DNA from 4 places in the Streptomyces sp. NPDC001536 genome. Region 3 is predicted to be linked to each of the others. Evidence: riboswitches for the same ligand, from Rfam matches in the RefSeq annotation. Region 3 holds a riboswitch; each other region holds the start of a gene.
The links. Region 3 has a riboswitch for S-adenosylmethionine ahead of ACFY0U_RS18090 (amino acid ABC transporter permease). Riboswitches for the same ligand answer to the same signal wherever they lie in the genome.

Region 1: another riboswitch for S-adenosylmethionine. It lies ahead of thrC (threonine synthase); the one in region 3 lies ahead of ACFY0U_RS18090 (amino acid ABC transporter permease).
Region 2: another riboswitch for S-adenosylmethionine. It lies ahead of ACFY0U_RS17810 (aminotransferase class V-fold PLP-dependent enzyme); the one in region 3 lies ahead of ACFY0U_RS18090 (amino acid ABC transporter permease).
Region 4: another riboswitch for S-adenosylmethionine. It lies ahead of ACFY0U_RS27205 (ABC transporter substrate-binding protein); the one in region 3 lies ahead of ACFY0U_RS18090 (amino acid ABC transporter permease).

Annotation. Positions count from the first base shown of each region.
Region 1 covers NZ_JBIAVQ010000004.1:395,359-400,520, reverse strand. The annotation lists gene ACFY0U_RS14700 (trehalose-6-phosphate synthase) at 1-990, opposite strand, end outside; gene ACFY0U_RS14695 (glucosyl-3-phosphoglycerate synthase) at 1,075-2,019, opposite strand; SAM riboswitch class I at 2,187-2,327, shown strand; gene thrC (threonine synthase) at 2,346-3,629, shown strand; gene ACFY0U_RS14685 (MoaD/ThiS family protein) at 3,660-3,935, shown strand; gene ACFY0U_RS14680 (cold-shock protein) at 4,376-4,582, shown strand; gene groL (chaperonin GroEL) at 4,919-5,162, shown strand, end outside.
Region 2 covers NZ_JBIAVQ010000005.1:504,850-510,011, forward strand. The annotation lists gene ACFY0U_RS17805 (PQQ-binding-like beta-propeller repeat protein) at 1-771, opposite strand, end outside; gene ACFY0U_RS17810 (aminotransferase class V-fold PLP-dependent enzyme) at 836-2,197, opposite strand; SAM riboswitch class IV at 2,343-2,459, opposite strand; gene trpD (anthranilate phosphoribosyltransferase) at 2,535-3,599, opposite strand; gene ACFY0U_RS17820 (cytochrome bc complex cytochrome b subunit) at 3,720-5,162, opposite strand, start outside.
Region 3 covers NZ_JBIAVQ010000006.1:54,776-59,937, forward strand. The annotation lists gene ACFY0U_RS18080 (ABC transporter substrate-binding protein) at 1-110, opposite strand, end outside; gene ACFY0U_RS18085 (amino acid ABC transporter ATP-binding protein) at 175-963, opposite strand; gene ACFY0U_RS18090 (amino acid ABC transporter permease) at 960-1,943, opposite strand; SAM riboswitch class IV at 2,299-2,406, opposite strand; gene ACFY0U_RS18095 (glutathione S-transferase C-terminal domain-containing protein) at 2,446-3,324, opposite strand; gene ACFY0U_RS18100 (putative leader peptide) at 3,434-3,556, opposite strand; gene ACFY0U_RS18105 (hypothetical protein) at 3,645-4,535, shown strand; gene ACFY0U_RS18110 (DUF1905 domain-containing protein) at 4,540-4,827, shown strand; gene ACFY0U_RS18115 (LLM class flavin-dependent oxidoreductase) at 4,829-5,162, opposite strand, start outside.
Region 4 covers NZ_JBIAVQ010000010.1:243,336-248,497, forward strand. The annotation lists gene ACFY0U_RS27195 (hypothetical protein) at 1-500, shown strand, start outside; gene ACFY0U_RS27200 (antibiotic biosynthesis monooxygenase) at 514-810, shown strand; SAM riboswitch class IV at 856-969, shown strand; gene ACFY0U_RS27205 (ABC transporter substrate-binding protein) at 1,334-2,953, shown strand; gene ACFY0U_RS27210 (ABC transporter permease) at 2,957-3,916, shown strand; gene ACFY0U_RS27215 (ABC transporter permease) at 3,913-4,836, shown strand; gene ACFY0U_RS27220 (dipeptide ABC transporter ATP-binding protein) at 4,821-5,162, shown strand, end outside.

The sequences.
Region 1 (5,162 bases), on a different contig from region 3:
CAGCCGCTGCACCTCCGCCGTGTACTCCCGGTACACCGCGAGGTCCTGCCGCGACGGGTAGGCGAACGCCACATGCACGACCCGCTCCCGCCACTCGGGGTGGTCGTCGAGCAGCTGCCGGTAGGCCAGCAGCCCGCGCACGATGTTCTTCGACAGCTCGGTCCGGTCGACCCGGACGACGGTCTTGCGGCCCTCGCCGATCTCCGCCTTCAGCGCGGCCATCCGCTCGTCCACGTCCGCCTCGTGCGACCGCTTCCGCAGGAAGTCCGCGTCGGCCCCGAGCCCGTGCACACCGACCCGGGTGTCCCCGAGGCCACCGACGATCTCCGCCGCGCACGCCTCGAACGCCGACGCCCACCGCCGCGTCAGGAACCCCAGCCGGTCCGCGCCCAGCATGCCCCGCAGCACCTGCTCGGCCACGTCGTCCGGCAGCATCCGGAAGTACTCCGGCGGCGCCCACGGCGTATGAGAGAAGTGGCCGATCCGCAGGTCCGGGCGCAGCTCGCGCAGCATCCCCGGCACCAGCGTCAGGTGGTAGTCCTGCACCACCACGGCCGCGCCCTGCCCCGCCTCCTGCGCGAGCGCCTCGGCGAAGGCGCGGTTGTATGTCTCGTACGACGCCCACTGGCGCCGGAACTCCGCGTCGAAGACCGGCTCCAGCGGGGTCTGGTAGAGCATGTGGTGGACGAACCACAGGACCGAGTTCGCGATGCCGTTGTACGCGTCCGCGTGCACGTCGGAGGGGATGTCGAGCATCCGTACCCCGGACTCTCCCTCCCCGCGCCGCACCGCCTCGCGGTCGCCGTCGGACAGTGCCGAGCACACCCACAGCGCGTCCGCGTCCGACCCGATCGCGGAGAGGCCGGAGACCAGCCCGCCGCCCCCGCGTTTCGCGGACAGCGAGCCGTCCTCCTGGACCTCGTACGAGATCGGGCCGCGGTTGGACGCGACGAGTACCCGGGCACCCTGGGCAGCCTGCGTGGAAGCCATAGCCCTCAACCTAGCCCGACCCGTAAACGCTCAAACGTACGGTTCGCCGTATACGGGCTTGTGGACGCCGTAATACGGCCTTCCTCAGGCGACCTTCCGGGACGCGTACTCCACGATCTCCACCATCGGCGGCCGTTCCTCGGTGTCCACGGAGTACGTCCGCGGCTCGAAGCCGTCCGCGCCCCGCTCGAACTGGGTGAGGGAGGGGCGGATGAGATGGCCGCGGGCCAGCCGCAGCTGGGCCGTGCGGTAGATCGCGGCGGACATCCGGCCCAGGGCCTGTCCGTCCTGGTGGCGGTGTTTGCGGACACCCACGTCCACCTGGGCCAGCGCGTCCAGGCCCACCAGGTGCAGCGCGTCGATCAGCATGCCGAGCTCCACGCCGTAGCCGACCGGGAACGGCAGCTGTTCCAGCAGGGAGCGGCGGGCCGCGTACTCGCCGCCCAGCGGCTGGACGAAGCCGGCCAGCTGGGGCCAGTGCATGTTCAGCAGCGGGCGGGCCATCAGCTCGGTCACCCGGCCGCCCTGACCTGCCGCACCGCCCAGGGGGCGGTCGTACATGCCCTTGACGAGGTCGACGCCGGGGTCGGTGAGCAGAGGGCCCACGATCCCGGAGACGAAGTCCGAGGAGAACTCCTTCAGGTCGGCGTCGATGAAGCAGACGATGTCGCCGCTGGTCACCAGCAGCGAGCGCCACAGCACCTCGCCCTTGCCGGGCACGGCAGGCAGACGGGGGAGGATGTCGTCCCGGTGGACGACCGTGGCCCCGGCCGCGGCGGCCACCTCCGACGTACGGTCGGTCGAGCCCGAGTCGACGACGACTATCTCGTCGACGAGGGGGACCTGTTGCATGAGGTCGTGACGGATCACGGAGACGATGTCACCGACCGTCTCCTCCTCGTTGAGCGCGGGCAGCACGACACTGACCGACTGTTTTGTGCGCTGCTTGGCGGCCAGGAGCTGGTGGAGCGGGCGATCGGTCAGCGACCAGGAGCGGGTGGTCAGCCAGCGCTCGACTTCGTTCAGCACAGTGCGCGGCTCCTCTGCGTTCTCTCGGCGAGTATGCGATCACGCAATGTGATCCATCTCGCGGTTCGGACGACTATCTCAACTGTCCTGGTCGTCGGTTACAGTCTTGAACAACGCGGATGACCATCGCATGTCCAGGGTGGCCCGCCGTTCACACAACTTCATACCGCTCATCCAGAGGGGCAGAGGGATACGGCCCGATGAAGCCCCGGCAACCCTCCAGTCGGTTTCTCGTTCACGCGAGGCTCCCGACTCGGGAAGGTGCCAAATCCGTCTCACGGCGAGATGCGTCGTGAGGAAGATGAGGAGAAAGGGCCTCGCCTCTCATGGCTGCGCAGACAGTTGCAAGCACCACCGAAACCACCGTAGACCTCGGCCCGGCCGCGGCGCTCAGCTGCCGCGAGTGCGGTCACCGCGTACCCCTCGGCCCGGTCTTCGCGTGCGAGGAGTGTTTCGGCCCGCTCGAGATCGCCTATGACTTCTCGGCCTACGACACCGAGGAGCTCCGCAAGCAGATCGAGGCGGGACCCGCGAACATCTGGCGCTACGCGCCGCTGCTGCCCGTCCCCGCGGACGTGGCCGACAAGCCCAACATCAACCCGGGCTGGACCCAGCTCGTGAAGGCCGACAACCTGGCCCGCGAGCTCGGTGTCACCGGCGGTTTGTATGTGAAGGACGACTCCGGTAACCCGACGCACTCCTTCAAGGACCGTGTCGTCGCCCAGGCCCTGGAGGCCGCGCGCGCCTTCGGCTTCACCACGCTGTCCTGCTCCTCCACGGGCAACCTGGCCGGTGCCGTCGGCGCCGCCGCCGCCCGCGCCGGCTTCCGGTCCTGCGTGTTCATCCCGCACGACCTGGAGCAGGGCAAGGTCGTCATGGCCGCGATCTACGGCGGCGAGCTCGTCGGCATCGAGGGCAACTACGACGACGTGAACCGCTTCTGCTCCGAGCTGATCGGCGACCCGGCCGGCGAGGGCTGGGGCTTCGTCAACGTCAACCTGCGGCCCTACTACGCCGAGGGCTCCAAGACCCTGGCGTACGAGATCTGCGAGCAGCTCGGCTGGCAGCTTCCCGACCAGCTGGTCGTGCCCATTGCCTCCGGTTCGCAGCTCACCAAGATCGACAAGGGGCTCCAGGAGCTGATCAGGCTCGGGCTCGTCGAGGACAAGCCGTACAAGATCTTCGGTGCCCAGGCCGAGGGCTGCTCGCCGGTGTCCGTCGCCTACAAGGCGGGCCACGACGTGGTGCGGCCGCAGAAGCCGAACACCATCGCCAAGTCCCTCGCCATCGGCAACCCGGCGGACGGGCCGTACGTCCTGGACATCGCGCGCCGTACCGGCGGTGCGGTGGAGGACGTCAACGACGAGCAGGTCGTCGACGCGATCAAGCTGCTCGCGCGGACCGAGGGCATCTTCGCGGAGACCGCGGGCGGTGTGACGGTCGGTGTCACCAGGAAGCTGATCGAGAAGGGCCTGCTGGACCCGACGCTGACGACCGTTGTGCTGAACACCGGCGACGGACTGAAGACCCTGGACGCGGTGGCGGGTACGGGACTCACCGCGACCATCCGCCCCACCCTTGACTCGTTCCGCGAGGCCGGCCTCGTCTAGGCCCCCGCAACCCCGACCGGAGGTTCAACCGTGAGCGTCAACGTCCGCATCCCCACCATCCTGCGCACCTACACGGGCGGGCAGGCCGAGGTCGCCGCCGAGGGCGCGACCCTCTCCGAGGTCATCGCCGACCTGGAGAAGAACCACACCGGTATCGCCGCCCGCGTCCTCGACGACCAGGGCAAGCTGCGCCGCTTCGTCAACGTGTACGTCAACGACGACGACGTCCGCTTCGAGCAGGGCCTGGAGACGGCCACTCCGGACGGGGCCGGCGTCTCCATCATTCCGGCCGTCGCCGGAGGCTGACCGGGCCCGGTCGTTACCCTCGGTAAGGCCGATTACCAAGAGTTCATCGAATTGCCCCCTCCGTGAGAGAAGCGGAGGGGGCAATTCTCTATGGTTGAGCGCGGTACAGTTGGGGAACCTGCTCCACTCCCCATGCCACCCGCATATGAGTTCTCGCTCCGGATGCGACGAGAAGTAGCCAAAGTGTGCGGTTCTTTTGTGAGCTTTGTTCCTTTTGTGGAGCCCGACTTGCCCAGAATTCGGGCGAATTCTCACTACATTCCGGACCCTTCGCGTCCAGAATTCTCGTCCGATTGACCTGTTGCAGACGGCAGTTGGACAGATACATTCAGCCGCGGTCGACGCGTTCCGGCGCACGCCCCCAATCCGTGGGGGGTGAGGTCTGACCCGGATCCGCGAAGTGTGGATCTGTGCAAGGGCCAGTAATAGGGGAGTTAGGCATGGCTCAGGGCACCGTCAAGTGGTTCAACGCGGAGAAGGGGTACGGCTTCATCGCGGTCGACGGTGGTGCGGATGTTTTCGTCCACTACAGCGCGATTCAGATGGACGGATACCGCACCCTGGAAGAGGGTCAGCGGGTCGATTTCGAGATCTCGCAGGGCCAGAAGGGGCCGCAGGCGGACATGGTCCGACTGGCGACCGGCTGAAGCACGCGCCGACTGATTAGCAGCGACGTTCTTCTTCGAAGGGCCCGCACCTCATGGGGAGTCATGGGTGCGGGCCCTTCGGCGTGCCCGGACCCCTCACGGCCTGCGCGGAGACCCTGCGGCACCTGGTCGATCCCTGAGAGGCGCTTGCACTCGACCATGCCGAGTGCTAATCATTGGCGTTAGCACTCTGAAGGTGAGAGTGACAATGAAGGACCGGGTCGGTGAGGCCCGCAGGCCAGGTGGGGCAAGGAACCACGAGGTGTGCGAGCCGTCCGTCGCGGGCGCGGGCGCGGTCCGAAGGAATCACCCCCAGTCCTGGAGGGACCACTTCACATGGCCAAGATCATCGCGTTCGACGAGGAGGCGCGGCGCGGCCTCGAGCGCGGCATGAACCAGCTCGCGGACGCCGTCAAGGTGACGCTCGGCCCCAAGGGTCGCAACGTCGTCCTCGAGAAGAAGTGGGGCGCCCCCACGATCACCAACGATGGTGTTTCCATCGCCAAGGAGATCGAGCTCGAGGACCCGTACGAGAAGATCGGCGCCGAGCTGGTCAAGGAAGTCGCCAAGAAGACGGACG
Region 2 (5,162 bases), on a different contig from region 3:
CGGCCGCTCCCCCGGCTCGTTCCGCAGACAGGACTCCACCAGCGGCAGCAGCCCGTCCGGGACGCCCATCAGGTCGAAGTCACGGGTCAGCACGCGCAGCAGGATCACCGAGTCCTGGCCCTCACCGAAGGGCTCGCGGCCGCTCGCCGCGTACGCCAGGACCGCGCCCAGGGCGAAGACGTCGCTGGGCGGGCCGACCTGGCCGCCGTTGCGGATCTGCTCGGGCGAGACATAGCCGACCGAGCCGACGATCGCGCCCGTGCGGGTCATCGCCGTGGCCTCCAGCGCCCGGACGATCCCGAAGTCGATGACCCGGGGGCCGTCAGGGGCGAGCAGGATGTTGGAGGGCTTGAGGTCCCGGTGGACCATGCCCTTGGCGTGGATCGCGCCCAGCGCCTCGCCCAGCGCCGCCGCCAGCACCCGTACGGCCGGCTCCGGCAGCGCCCCGCCGTCCAGCACCGCGTCCCTGAGGTTCGGGCCCTCCACGAACTCCGTCGCCATCCACGGGCGTTCGCCCTCGGGGTCGGCGTCGACCACGCGCGCGGTGTACGTCCCCGTCCCGCCGACCGTCTGCGCGGCCCGCACCTCCTGCCGGAACCGGGCGCGGAAGGTGCGGTCCTGGGCGTACTCGGAGCGCACGACCTTCACCGCGAGGCGCAGCCCCGCCCGTGACTCGGCGAGATAGACCTCACCCATGCCGCCCGAGCCGAGCCGGCCCCGTACCTCGTACGGGCCGATCCTGCGTGGGTCCGTCGCGCGCAGCACCTGCACTTCCTGCTCCCCCGTCCGGCGTGAACCTGTCGAGGAGGCAGGGTATAGCAGGCCTGTCAGCAGGTCAGACAGCCGGGACGCAACGGCCGTCCTCCGTACGGTACTTCCACTTCGCACCGTCCTGGACGAGCTCCTTGACGGCGGTCACGAAGCGCTCGACGTGCTCGTCCGGCGTCCCCGCGCCGAAGCTCACCCGGATCGCGTTGAGGGACTTCTCGCCGGGCGCCGCCTCCGGGGCCCCGCACTCGCCCTGGGTCTGGGGGTCGCTGCCGAGGAGGGTACGCACGAGGGGGTGGGCGCAGAAGAGGCCGTCGCGCACCCCGATGCCGTACTCGGCGGAGAGGGCGGCGGCGAAGTGGGAGCTGTTCCAGCCCTGGACGACGAAGGAGATCACGCCGACGCGCGGGGCGTCGTCGCCGAAGAGGGAGAGGATCCGGACCTCCGGGACCTCGGCGAGGCCCGCCTTCACCTTCTCGATCAGGTGCTGCTCACGGGCGACCAGGGTGTCGAAGCCGGCCTCGGTGAGCGCCTTGCAGGCCGAGGCGATGGAGTAGGCGCCGATCACGTTCGGGGACCCTGCCTCGTGGCGGGCCGCGGTCTCGTGCCACTCGACGTCCACGCCGCCGTCCTCACGACGGGTGACCTTGCGGCTGGCGCCGCCGCCCGCGAGGTAGGGGTCGGCGGCCCGGAGCCAGTCGGCGCGGCCCGCGAGGACACCGGAGCCGAAGGGGGCGTAGAGCTTGTGGCCGGAGAAGGCGATCCAGTCGACGTCCAGGTCCCGCACGGAGACCGGGTGGTGGGGGGCCAGCTGGGCGGCGTCCAGGACGATCCGGGCGCCGTGCGCGTGGGCGGCGGCGGCCAGCTCACGCACCGGCCACAGCTCGCCGGTGACGTTGGAGGCACCGGTCACGCAGACCAGGGCCGGGCCGTGGGGGTCGCGCTGGGCGAGGGCCCGCTCCAGGGTCTCGACGGCCTGGGCCGGGGTGCGCGGGGCGTTGAGGTAGGTGACCCGGGCGTCCTGCCAGGGCAGCAGGCTCGCGTGGTGCTCGGTCTCGAAGACGAAGACCTGGCAGTCGGCGGGGAGGGCGGCGGCGAGGAGGTTCAGGGAGTCCGTGGTCGAGCGGGTGAAGATCAGCTGGTCGTCGGCGCGGCAGTCCAGGAACTCGCGGACGGTCTTCCGGGCGTTCTCGAACAGGTCCGTCGACAGCTGGGAGAGGTAGCCGGCGCCGCGGTGGACACTGCCGTAGTACGGGGCGTAGGCCGCCACGTCGTCCCACACGCGCTGGAGGGCGGGGGCGCTGGCCGCGTAGTCGAGGGCCGCGTAGGTGACTTCGCCGCCCGTGACGAGCGGGACGGTGACATCCCGACCCAGAACGGGCAGCGGGGCACAAATGGTCTGGACGGCGGCAGCGGTGGAGACAGACATGGGGAACTCCCGTGAGAGAGCATGCCGAAGACGGCCATGCGGAGATGAGAAGAAGGGTGCGCGGAGGCGGGGCTCGGCGGCCCTATCGCATTCGCTTGCTCACGGAAGACTCCCTCGAACGACCAGGACCCCTGGATTCGAGAGGGGCCCGCGCTTGCCGTAGACCTCGCTGCCTACGGCCTGGTCTTCACCCGGGGCACCCCGCCACGGACGGAGGGTTGCCGGACAGTCGGCCGGGGCCTCATGACTGTCACTCATGACCTGGTCAAAGAACGTACGCGATGTGATCGTCGTCCCGCAACCCGTGTCCGGATCGCGGGACGACAGCCGGTGGATCTCAGGCGTTGCTGGCCGCCACCCAGCGCTCCAGCGTCCGCTTGGCCGCGGCGGAGTCGATCGACTCGGCCGCCTTCGCCATACCGGCCCGGATCTGGTCCACGAGCGGTGCCTCCGTCGGCGTCAACGCCACCAGCGCGGCAGCCGAGTTGAGCAGTACGGCGTCCCGTACCGCTCCTCGCTCGCCGTCCAGCAGACGCCGCGCGACCTCGGCGTTGAACGAGGCGTCCGCGCCCCGCAGCGCCTCCACCGGAACCAGTTCGATACCGACGTCCCGCGGGTCGAAGGTCTCCTCGCGCACCTTGCCGTCGCGGACGATCCACACCCGTGAGGTGGCCGTGGTCGTCAGCTCGTCGAGACCGTCGTCACCGCGGAAGACCAGCGCGGAGGAGCCGCGTTCGGCCAGCACTCCGGCGATGAGCCCCGCCATCCGGGTGTCGAAGCAGCCGACCGCCGAGGCGGTGACCCGGGCGGGGTTGGTCAGCGGGCCGAGCAGATTGAACGAGGTCGGGATCCCGAGGTCCCGGCGGACCCCGCCGACGAACCGCATCGACGGGTGGAACTTGGCCGCGAAACAGAAGGTGATGCCGGCCTCGTCCACCACCTGGGCCACCCGTGCGGGCGACAGGTCCAGGTTGATCCCGAGCTTCTCCAGTACGTCGGAGGAGCCGCTCGCCGAGGACGAGGCCCGGTTGCCGTGCTTGACGACCTTCGCCCCGGTGCCCGCGATCACGATGGCGGACATCGTCGAGATGTTGACCGTCTTCGCCCGGTCGCCGCCGGTGCCGACGATGTCGACGGCCGGTCCGGGGATGTCCAGCGGCTGCGCGTGCGCGTACATCGCCTCGACGAGACCGGTGATCTCCTCGACCGTCTCCCCCTTGGCCCGCAGCGCCACCATGAACCCCGCGATCTGGGCGTCCGTGGCCTCGCCGCTCATGAAGCGGTCCATGGCCCACGCCGTGTCGCCGGAGCTCAGGTCCTGCCCGCCGAGCAGGGCGCTCAGTACCTCGGGCCAGGAACGGCCCGCCGCGATGTCGCCTCCAGCGGGGGTCACAGCGCTCATAAGGCCGCTCCAGGATGTCGTAGAAGAGTGTGCCCCCACCCTATCCAGCCGCAGGGCACGGCAAAGGGCCCCGTCCGGTGTTCGGACGGGGCCCTTCGGTGCGCGTGGCGAGCGCAGCGATCAGTGGTGGCCGTGGCCGCTCGTGATCTCCTTGTACTCCTCAGCGGTCGGCTTGGGGATCTGGGACTCCTCGCCGAAGTAGGCCTTGCTCAGCTTGACCCGGAGCTTCTCGGAGCCCTTCACCTTGCGCTCGACGCCGTTCTCGTCGACCGTCGGGCCGATCTCGGCCGGCACGTACTGCTCGTGCGCGGTGAGCGTGTGCAGCGCGTCCTGGCTGAGCGGCTCGTGCACCTCGATGAACTCACCGTGCGGCAGGCGCTTGATGATGCCGGACTCGCGGCCGTGCAGCACCTTGTCCTTGTCGCGGCGCTGAAGGCCGAGGCAGATCCGCTTGGTGACGATGAACGCGAGCACCGGCGCGACGAAGAACGCGATCCGGACGAACCAGGTGATCGAGTTGATCGACAGGTGGAAGTGCGTGGCCCAGAGGTCGTTTCCACCACCGATGAGCAGCACCATGTACCAGGTGATCCACGCGACACCGAAGGCCGTACGCGTCGGGGCGTTGCGCGGGCGGTCCAGGATGTGGTGCTCGCGCTTGTCGCCGGTGACCCAGGCCTCGATGAACGGGTAGACCGCGATCGCGACCAGGACCAGCGGGAAGATCATCAGCGGGACGAACACACCCAGGACGAGCGTGTGACCCCAGAAGTCGATCTCCCAGCCCGGCATGACACGGATCAGGCCCTCGGAGAAGCCCATGTACCAGTCGGGCTGGGCGCCGGTCGACACCTGGTCCGGGCGGTAGGGGCCCATGGTCCAGATCGGGTTGATCGTGGCGATCGCCGAGATGACCGCGATGACGCCGAAGACCAGGAAGAAGAAGCCTCCGGCCTTGGCCGTGTAGACCGGGAACAGCGGCATGCCGACCACGTTCTTGTTGGTCTTGCCCGGGCCCGCGTACTGCGTGTGCTTGTGGACGAACACCAGGATCAGGTGCGCCACCAGCAGGCCGAGCATGATGCCCGGCAGCAGCAGGATGTGGACCGAGTAGAAGCGGGCCACGAAGTCGCCGCCCGGGAACTCGCCGCCGAAGAGGAAGAACGACAGGTACGTGCCGACGATCGGCACGGACAGGACCGCGCCCTCCATGAAGCGGACACCGGTGCCGGAGAGCAGGTCGTCCGGGAGCGAGTAACCGGTGAAGCCGGTGAACATGCCCAGGACGAACAGCAGGAAGCCGAACAGCCAGTTGACCTCACGCGGCTTGCGGAACGCGCCCGTGAAGAACACGCGCATCATGTGCACGAACATGCCGGCGAGGAAGATCAGCGCCGCCCAGTGGTGGATCTGCCGGATCAGCAGACCACCGCGCACATCGAAGGAGATGTGCATGGTCGAGTTGAACGCCTCGGACATCAGCTGTCCCTGCAGCGGGACGTAGCTGCCGTGGTACTCCACCTCGTTCATCGACGGGTGGAAGAACAGCGTCAGATACACACC
Region 3 (5,162 bases):
GCGGCGTCGCTCTCGCCCCCGCAGGCGGTGAGCCCGGTGGCGAGGGTGGCGACGGCGGTGGCCGCGGTGATGCCCCGTATCAGGCTGCGTCGGGTGAACTGGGTAGGCATGACTGTCCTTTGTCACTGGGAGAGATGGTGAGGGTGCTGCCGTGGGGGGAAGTCGAGGGCGGTGTCAGAGCACCTTGCTGAGGAAGTCCCGGGTCCGCTCGTGCCGCGGCTGGTCCAGGACCTCGGCGGGCGGTCCCTGTTCGACGATCCTTCCGTCGTCCATGAAGACGACCCGGTCGGCGATCTCGCGGGCGAAGCCGATCTCGTGGGTGACGATCACCAGGGTGGTGCCGCTCTTCGCCAGGTCCTTGATGACGGCGAGGACCTCGCCGACCAGTTCGGGGTCGAGGGCGGAGGTGGGCTCGTCGAAGAGGATGACGCCGGGCCGCAGCGCGAGGGCGCGGGCGATGGCCACGCGTTGCTGCTGTCCGCCGGAGAGCTGCCGCGGGTAGGCGTCCGCCTTGTCGGCGAGTCCCACCCGGTCCAGGAGTTCGCGCGCGAGTTCCTGGGCCTGTGCCTTGTCGAGCTTGCCGGTCGCCACCGGGGCCGCCGCGACGTTCTCCAGCACGGTCAGATGCGGGAAGAGGTTGAAGTTCTGGAAGACGAACCCGATGCGGCTTCGCTGGGTGAGGATGGCACGCTCGCTCAGCTCCTTGAGACGCTCGCCCTGGCGTCGTACGCCGATCAGCTCGCCGCTGACGCTGACATAGCCGATCTCCGGCTTCTCCAGGTGATTGATGACCCGGAGCAGGGTGGACTTACCGGATCCGGACGGGCCGAGGATGACGGTGACCTCGCCGGGCCGCACGGTCAGGTCGACGCCGTCCAGGACCCGGTGGGCGCCGTACCACTTGTGCACGTCGTGCACCTCGACTGCGGCCGGCGCGGCCTTGACGGTCTCGGTGGTGGTCATACGGCGGCCTCCCTGCGGATGCGGGCCCGCAGGTCGGTGAGACCGGACCGCAGTTTCTGCAACGGCGTCGGCGGCAGGCTGCGGGTGGCGCCCCGGGCGTAGTACCGCTCGACATAGAACTGGATGACGGAGACGACGCTGGTGAGGATCAGGTACCAGACGGTGACGACCAGCAGCAGCGGCACGATGTCGCCGGGGTAGGTGGAGCCCATCGTCTGCGCGGTGCCGAACAGGTCGAGCAGGGACACGTAGAAGACCAGCGAGGTGGCCTTGATGAGGCCGATGAGCTGGTTGACGTAGTTCGGGGTGATGGAGCGCAGCGCCTGCGGGAAGACGATCCTGCGGAACTGGTAGCGCTTCGGCAGGCCGAGCGCGGCGGCCGCCTCGTGTTGGCCCTGGTCGACGGAGAGGATGCCGCCGCGCACGACCTCGGCCGCGTAGGCAGCCTCGTTGAGGCTGAGGCCGATGACGGCGACGGCCATGTCGGTGGCGAGCCGTGACTCGTCGAAGGTGAAGAACGCCGGTCCGAAGGGGACGCCCAGGCTGAGCGTCTGGTACAGGGCGCTGAAGTTGTAGAGGAACAGCAGGACCACGATCAGGGGTATGGAGCGCAGGGCCCAGATGTAGGTCCAGCTGACCGCGCGCAGGACCGGGCTCGACGACAGCCGGGCGAGGGCGAGCAGGATGCCGCCCAGAAGGCCCAGCACCGCGCTGTAGGCGGTGACTTCGAGGGTGATGAGCAGTCCGTCGAGGATCGTCGGCCGCAGGAACCAGTAGGCGAACCGGTCCCACTGGTAGAAGGGGTTGGACACCAGGCCGTGCACGAACTGGGCCGCGAGGACCAGGACGACGGCGGTGGCGATCCAGCGTCCGGGCCGCCGCAGCGGCAGAACTCGCTGTGCTGTCAGTGGCTTTGACGGGATGTCAGAAGTCTGCGGCGCCTCCGTTACGGAGACGGCGGTGCCTGGGGGTTCGCTCATGAGGGGCTCCGGCGGGATCGGATCCCCCGGACACGGGCGCACGGGACGTGGCTACGACGGCTCTGCTACGGCAGGTCGTGGCACACGGGGACGCACGGGAACCGGGGGCTGGGCGGACAACGGCACACCGCGCGGGCGGTGTTCGTCGGGAACGCTGGGGCTGCGGAGGGGGACGTCAGCCCCGACAGCGGGCTCGGCCCGGTGCGGTACACAGTGCGCTGTTCACGCGCAGGAGGTCGACGGCCCGGTCGGCGACGAGAAGGTTCGCGTACGGCCGTACGCAGCGCGAGGCGCGGCGGGTGGCCGTCCTGGCAGCTGCGTACATGTCCGTCACCGTGTCTTCCGGCCCGTGGGGCCCTCGCGCTTACCGATGTGTGTCGGTCCGGTCGTCACCTGGGGCACCCCACCGCGGAGCGAGGGTTGCCGGTCAGCTAGCCAGGGCTTGTCGCTGACGCTCATGACCGTTCTGGGGCGTAAGTTAAGACATCTGCCCGAACGGATGTCAATGCCGGTCCACCACGTGGGCAGTGTGCGCGGCCCAGTCGAGGATCTGCACGGCCGCACCGGCGGCCTCCAGGCCGCGGCAGTGGGCATGGTGGCGACGGGCGATGCCGTCGAGGTCGAGGTGCGCGCCGAAGGCGGGGTGCGCGGCCAGCCGGCGGGCGTACGCCCACAGGGCGGGGTGGGCGGCGATCCGCTGCACGGCGGAGGCGTCCAGGTGGTGGCGGTGCACGGTGTCGAGTTGGACCAGCGTGACCCACAACTCGACGTCTGCGGCGGTGATCTGATCCCGGATCAGATACTCGCGTCCGTCGAGCCAGCGCTCCAGCGAGGCCAGCGTCTCCAGCAGCTTGTCCAGCGCCGCGGCACGCGCGTCCGGGTCGGTGCCCGCCGTGCCCGCCTCCTGTGCGGCCTGCTCGATGCCCTGGGCGCACAGCCGCTCCACCGCCTCGGTCTCCGACTCCGCGCCGCACGGGTACAGCGCCGCACGGTCGCCGCCGAAGCGCCGGGCGAGGTCGCGCGTGATGTCCGGGGCATGGGTGCTGACGATGCGGCCCGACCAGTCGTCGCTGAGCACCGGCCCGACGGCGGCGCCCGTGTAGCGGTGCGCGCTGGCCTCGTAGAGCGGGCGCAGCGCGCTGTGGCCCCCGTCGGGACAGTCGGGGATCGCGTCGAGGAACGTCACGGGACAGGCGTCGTCGAGGCCGAGCAGCCCGTGGACGACGGCGATGCGCAGTCCGTCGGGACAGGCGGGTGACAGATGCAGCCGGTAGCGGCGCGGCACGGCGTAGTGCCCGCTGCGCGCGTCCCGGCCGATCCGGCCCCGGAACGCGGCGGTGGACTGCGCGGTCGCGGCAGGAGCGAGCGGTGTGACGGACATGGATCTCCCCGGGTGTGGGCGCGCGGACGTACGCGCGGCGGAAGCGACGTCGGGCCAGGACAGGGGGGTGCGCCGGTGCGCGGCGGCAGGGGCGCGGGGACGGGCGGGCTCAGCCGAGCCGGCGGATCGCGCTGCAGACGCGCTGCAGGTCGATGTGGCGGCGGGAGGTCAGAAGAGGCGACAGCCGAGAGGTACGGCTCACTCGGCCCACTGCCGACTCAAGGCGCCCCATGTTTCCCTACCTGTTCACTAGGATTCCCATCTGGAGTGTCGATCGGCCGCGCATCGACGTCAAGAGGGCGTCCACGAGGCGGTCACCGATGCCGGTACGGACGTCCGTCTTCTGGGGTGCGGCGACGCTGGCTACTCTGGGAGCGCGGCCGACGATCCAGGCGGGGGCGGGCTCCATGGCATTGCTGCGCGAGCGCCATCTGAACGCGTCCACGATCGGCGCCACGGGCAACGCCGCCGCCGCGTTACGGCTGCTCACCGGGCTGGAGGCGGACTGCCGCACCCGGCTCGGGGACGACGCCTGGTTCACCCTCGTCGTACGGCACGGTGTCGCGTACTGGACGGGCGTGTGCGGCCGGGCACCGCAGGCCAGACAGCAGACCCAGGACCTGCTGGACGTGTACCGGGAGCGGCTGGACGACCACGACCACCGGGCCCTGCGCCTGCTGCGCGACGACCTCGCCCGCTGGACCGGAGAGACGGGCGACGCCCAGGACGCGGCGCGGCGGTACGCCGAGCTCCACCACGACACCGAACGGATTGTGGGCCCGCAGGCTTCGGAAACCCTCCTGACCCGCCACAACACGGCCTACTGGACGGCGGCCCAGGGTGCCCGCGCCCGAGCCCTGGCCGAGTGCCGCGCCCTCCTCGACGACGAGCACCGGGTCAACGGTCCGGCCCATCCGCACACCCTCGCCGTACGCCACAACATCGCGGGCTGGACCGAGGCCGAGGGCGAACCCCGGGAATCGCTGCGCCAGTTCACCACCCTCCTTGAGGACCGCACCGCCGCCCTGGGGCACGAACACCCGCACACCCTTCTCAACGCCTTCCACGTGGGCCGGCTGACCCGGCACCACCGGGACGCGCCGGCCGGGGACACCCGACTCGCCGGGCTCCTGCCCGTCTTCACGCGCGTGTTCGGCGGGGACCACCCCTGGACGCGGCGGCTGCACCGAGAACTCCAGAGCGGACAATGACCGCATGGAGCTCTCCTTCACCAGCCGCGTCGTCGAATGGCGTGGTCCGGCGCCCTACTACTTCCTCCCCGTACCGGACGAGGAGTCCGCGGACATCCGCGAGGTGGCCGCGATGGCCACCTACGGCTGGGGAGTGATCCCCGTCGAGGCGCGCATCGGCGCGACCACCTTCACGACCTCGCTCTTCCCCAAGGACGGCTGCTATCTGCTGCCGCTCAAGAACGCCGTGCGCAAGCCGCAGAGCATCGCGGCCGGCGACGACGTGTCCGTGCGGATGACCGTCCTGCTCTGACTCAGGCGACCGCCTCGGCGAGCAGGTCGATCTGGTCGAGCCCCGAGCCGGTGGGGACGAAGATGAGTTCGTCGCAGCCGCCGGCCGCGAACGCGTCGACGTAGGACCTCACCATCTGCGCGCTCACCGCGGCGCTGCCCGCGATCTGCTGGGCGAAGTCGCCGAGGAAGCCGTAGTAGTCGAGCAGATAGGCGTCCGCCTGGGCTCGGGCGTCCGGGCCCAGCCCGAAGTAGGCCAGCGACAGCTTGCGCGGCGTGCCCGCGCGCCCGGCCTTCTGCCAGGCGGCGTCGACCCCGGCCGCGGCCTGGGCGAACGTGTCCGGCGAACCCCCGCCC
Region 4 (5,162 bases), on a different contig from region 3:
TACGCCGTAGCCGGGTCGTGGACGGGGAGCGGTACGAGTCCGTCCGGGAGTGGGTGTACGACCACCGCGGCATGACGACGCGCGCGTGGCAGGACCCCGGACAGGGCGGCTGGTACTTCGAATGGACCGGCGAGCGGGTGTCGAAGCCGTGCCGGGACCTGATCCACACCGACGGCAGTGTGGGCACCGACGTCGACGGCTCCAGCCCCTACCTCGCCATCGCACCGTCCCTCCTGCATCTGATCGAGTCGCACGCCCTCACCGACACCGTCGCGACATGGCAGCCATGGCCCATAGGCGCGCTCACGGCCCCGGCCGTCGCGCTTCTCGACGGCCTGGTGAACGTGCCCGAAGCCTCTTGGGGTTCCTCGCGGTGGCGGCTGTCGGACACCGTCGCCGTTCTGGACCACGACACCTGGAACCGCGAGAACCCGCGCCGTCTGACGCACGTCTGGACTCGTGGAGAAGCCGGACACCGTCAGGTGCGGGCGCTTCTGTGACACCCTGGCGACCGTGATTATCAGGGTGAGTGAGGCGCGCGTCCGTCCTGAACGTTTCGACGCGTTCCACGACATGATCGTCTCCGCGGTACGCGAGTTTCCCGGCCGCTACCCCGGGCTGGTGGACCACGAAGTCCTCGTCGCGCCACCCCATTCGCTGCTGTACGTCAGTCGCTGGCGCGGCGAGCAGGACCTGGTCGAGTACGCCGGCGAGCACTGGCGTGACCAGCCCGTGGTGCTGCCGGGGGAGGACGAGTACCTCGTCGCACCGCTTCAGGTACGGCACTTCACGCTCGCACCGCTGAGCTGATTGCGGCATTGACGTACGACAAGACCGCTCCGTACGATCACGATCGGCATTGAGTGTCAGCGTCAAGCCCTGGCTCGCTGACCGGCAACCCTCCCGCGCGGTGGGGTGCTCCAGGTGAAAGCCCGGCGGGATCACCGAGGATTCCCGCAAGCGCGTGGCCCCGTGACCGGGGCCGGAGACGGGGAGGACCGGTATGCGGCACGGTGGTGAACTCAGCGCCTCCTTCGCCGTCGCCACGGTGTTCTCCCGCCTCGCGCGTCGACGCCACATCGATCTGAAGCGCTCGACCAGCTGCCTCTGTCAGGCCTGACGAGCCCGACCGCGGCCGGCTGACCTCCGTCGCCGGCCCGCCTTCCCCGTGACGTTCCCTGGCCACCGGCTCGCTCGGTGTCGCCCGCCTGTCCCCGTCTGCACAGCGCTCCCCCGCCACCGGCGTCACGCCGGCCGGGGCCGCACACCCATGCACGGCCGTGCCCGGTACGGCACCCCCTTGCCTGGTGACACGAGTAGGAGAAACCCCGCCGTGACAGCACTTCCGGATGTCAGAACCTCCCGATGGGCGCCGCTGACCGCCCTCCTTACCACCAGTGTTCTGCTGGCCGCCTGCGGCTCCGGCACCGACGGCTCCGGCGGCGGAAGCGGCGAGCCCCGGTCCGGCGGCACTCTGACCTTCGCGGTGGGTTCCGACGCCGGCTGCGTGGACCCGCAGCAGGTCGGCAGCAACGAGAGCATCTACTCGGTGCGCCAGACCGTGGACTCCCTGACCGACCAGGATCCCGAGACCGGCAAGATCGTGCCGTGGCTGGCCAAGAGCTGGGACATCAACGCCGACGCGACGGAGTTCACGTTCCATCTGCGCTCGGGTGTCACCTTCAGCGACGGCTCCGAGCTGACCGCTCAGGTGGTCAAGGACAACTTCGACGCGGTGCCCAAGCTCGGCGCGTTGGGCACCCTCGCCCAGGGCTATCTGAGCAGCGTCAAGAGCACCACCGCGGTGGACCCGCTCACCGTCAAGGTGACCTTCAAGGAGCCCAACGCGCAGTTCCTCCAGGCGACTTCGACCCACACGCTGGGCATCGAGTCGTCGGCGAGCGTGAAGAAGACCCCGCAGCAGAAGTGCAGCGACGGTGTGGTCGGGTCCGGGCCGTTCGTGCTGAAGCAGTACGTGCAGAACCAGTCGATCACCCTGGACAGGCGCACCGGGTACGACTGGGGCTCCTCGCTGTGGTCCAAGAAGGGCGAGGCCTACCTGGACAAGCTGGTGTTCAAGGTGGTGCCCGAGCCGGGGGTGCGCGCCGGAAGCCTCCAGTCCGGGCAGGTGGACGCGATCAGCAGCGTCGGCAAGGCCAACGAGGCGGCGCTCAAGGGCGGTCAGGTCACCCTGCTGCGGCGGGCCAACCCCGGCGTGGTGTTCGGGCTGGGTGTCAACAACTCGCGGCCCGTCCTCAAGGACGTGAAGGTGCGTCAGGCGATCCTCACCGCCGTCGACCGCAAGCAGATCGCCGACACCGTGTTCCCGACCGGCACCAAGCCGGCGACCAGCGTCCTGGCGCACACCACGCCCGACTACACCGACCTCTCCGCTGACCTCGCCTTCGACGCGGCCAAGGCCAAGTCGCTCCTGGACGAGGCCGGTTGGAAGGCAGGCGGCGACGGCATCCGCACCAAGGACGGCAAGAGGCTGAGCCTGGCCATCAGCTGGTTCCCCAACGCGGCCACCAACCAGCCCGCGCTGGAGCTGATCCAGCAGCAGCTGAAGGCCGTAGGGATCGACGTGGCGCTCAAGCAGGGACAGGTCAGCCAGTTCGCCACCACGCTCCAGGGCGGTGACTTCGACCTGGTGTGGGGCAACGTGACCCGCGCCGACCCCGACATCCTGCGCAGCTCCTTCTCCAGCGAGCTGGCCAACGTCTACCGTCTGCCCGCCAGTTCGCTGGACACGGCACTGTCCGGACAGGCCGCGACCGCGGACACCGCGAAGCGCCGGCAACTGGTGGACGACGCGCAGAAGCTGATCGTGCGGAACGCGTACAACGTGCCGGTGGTGGAGCTCCAGACCCAACTGGGCGTCTCCAAGAAGGTGCACGGCCTCGCCTTCGACTCGGGCAGCCGTATCCAGCTGCACGACACCTGGATCGGGTAGCGCGTGCGCCGCTATGTGATCAAACGCCTGGCCCAGGCGGTCGGGGTGCTGTGGGCGGCGTACACGGTGTCGTTCGTGGTGCTGGACTTCCTGCCCGGTGACCCGGTCACCGCGATGGCCAGTGCCGGGATGGACTCGGGGGAGGTCGACCCGGCCCGGCTGGCCGCGCTGCGGCACGAGTACGGCTTCGACAAGCCGGTGCTGGCGCAGTACGCCGACTATCTGGGCCGGGCGGTGCGCGGGGACTTCGGCGACTCGATCTCCACGGGCCGCCCGGTGACCGCCACCCTGACCGACGCCCTGCCGCAGACCCTCCAACTGACCGGTGCGGCACTGCTGTTGGCGGTGCTGCTCGGCGGCGGGCTCGCGGTGGTGGCGACGTACACCTCGCAGCGGTGGCTGCGGCAGCTGCTGCTGTCGCTGCCCCCGCTCGGGGTGTCGGTCCCGACGTTCTGGGTGGGGCTGCTGCTCGTCGAGACGTTCTCGTTCCGGCTGCACTGGTTCCCGGCCTTCGGCAACGACGGGCTGCGAGGACTGGTGCTGCCGGCCCTGACCCTGGCCATCCCCACCGGCGCGCAGGTCGCCCAGGTGCTGGCCAAGAGCCTGCTCACCGCTCTCGACCAGGCCTATGTGGAGACCGCGCGCGCCAAGGGCGCCGGCCGCTGGCGGGTGCATCTGCGGCACGCGCTGCGCAACGCGTCGCTGCCCGCGCTGACGGTCGTGGGCCTGCTGGTCGGGCAGCTGATCGCCGGTTCGGTGGTCGTCGAGACGGTGTTCTCCCGCGACGGTCTGGGCCGGGTGACCGCGGCGGCGGTCACTTCGCAGGACATCCCGCTGGTCCAGGGGGTGGTGGTGTTCGGGGCGCTGATCTTCGTGGCGACGAATCTCCTCGTCGACCTCGTCTATCCGCTCCTGGACCCGCGGATCGTGGTGGCCTCGGACAGGAGGGCGAGCTTCGTATGAGTCAGAGCCTTGTCGACGACCAGGCCGAGGCGGCCCTCGGTCTGGCCCGCCCGGTCGAGCCGGGAACCCCGGAGAAAGCGGGCCGGGGCCGTGCCGACGTACGGCAGGTGCTGCGGTTCCTGCTGCGGCGTCCCGGTCTGGTGTTGTCGGCGGCCGTCGTCGTGCTGGTGGTGCTGGCCTCGTTCTGGCCGGATCTGTTCACCTCCCAGGATCCGCTCAAGGGGGTGCCGTCCGAGAACTTCCGCGGTCCGAGCGGCAGTCACTGGTTCGGCACGGACGAACTGGGCCGCGATGTGTTCTCCCGCGTGGTCCACGGTGCCCAACTCTCCCTCAAGGCCACGATCATCGCGGTCCTCGTCGCGTTCGTGGTCGGCGGTCTGCTCGGGGTGGTCGCCGGGTTCGTGGGCCGTTGGGTGGACGACGTGCTGATGCGTTTCGTCGACGTCCTCCTCTCGATCCCCGCGCTGTTCCTGTCGCTGGCCCTCGTCACCGCGCTCGGGTACGGGACGGTGAAGGTGGCGATCGCGGTCGGCATCGCCAGCGTCGCCTCCTTCGCGCGGGTGGCGCGCGCCGAGGTCCTGCGGGTACGGCAGGCGGTGTTCGTGGAGGCGTCCCGCGCCAGCGGGGCCCGCTGGTACTCGGTGCTGGGACGGCACGTCCTGCCCAACGCGGCGGGGCCGGTGATCGTCCTGGCCACGCTGGACTTCGGCGCCTCGATCCTGGCCGTGTCGGCGCTCAGCTTCCTCGGCTACGGAGCGCCGCCGCCCGCCCCGGAATGGGGGACGTTGATCTCCGACGGCCGCAACTACCTGGCCAACGCCTGGTGGTTGACCGCGCTGCCCGGTCTGGCGATCGCCGCGACCGTACTGGCCACCAACCGCATCGCCCGGGCGCTGGACGGCGAATGGTCCCGGCGATGACGACACATGGACGTGAGAACGGTGAGGACGTGACCACACCCCTGCTCGAAATACGCGGCCTGTCCGTGTCGTACCGCACGCGCGGCGGCACGGTCCAAGCTGTGCGCGGCGTGGATCTCGACGTATGGCCGGGCCAAGTCACCGCCGTGGTCGGCGAGTCCGGCTCCGGCAAGAGCACCACCGCGCATGCCGTCACCCGTCTGCTGGCGGCCAACGGCACCATCGACGCGGGCACGATCCGCTTCGGCCGACACGACCTCGCCACCCTGTCGGAGGCGGAGCTGCGCCTCGTACGGGGTGCGCGGATCGGGCTGGTCCCGCAGGAT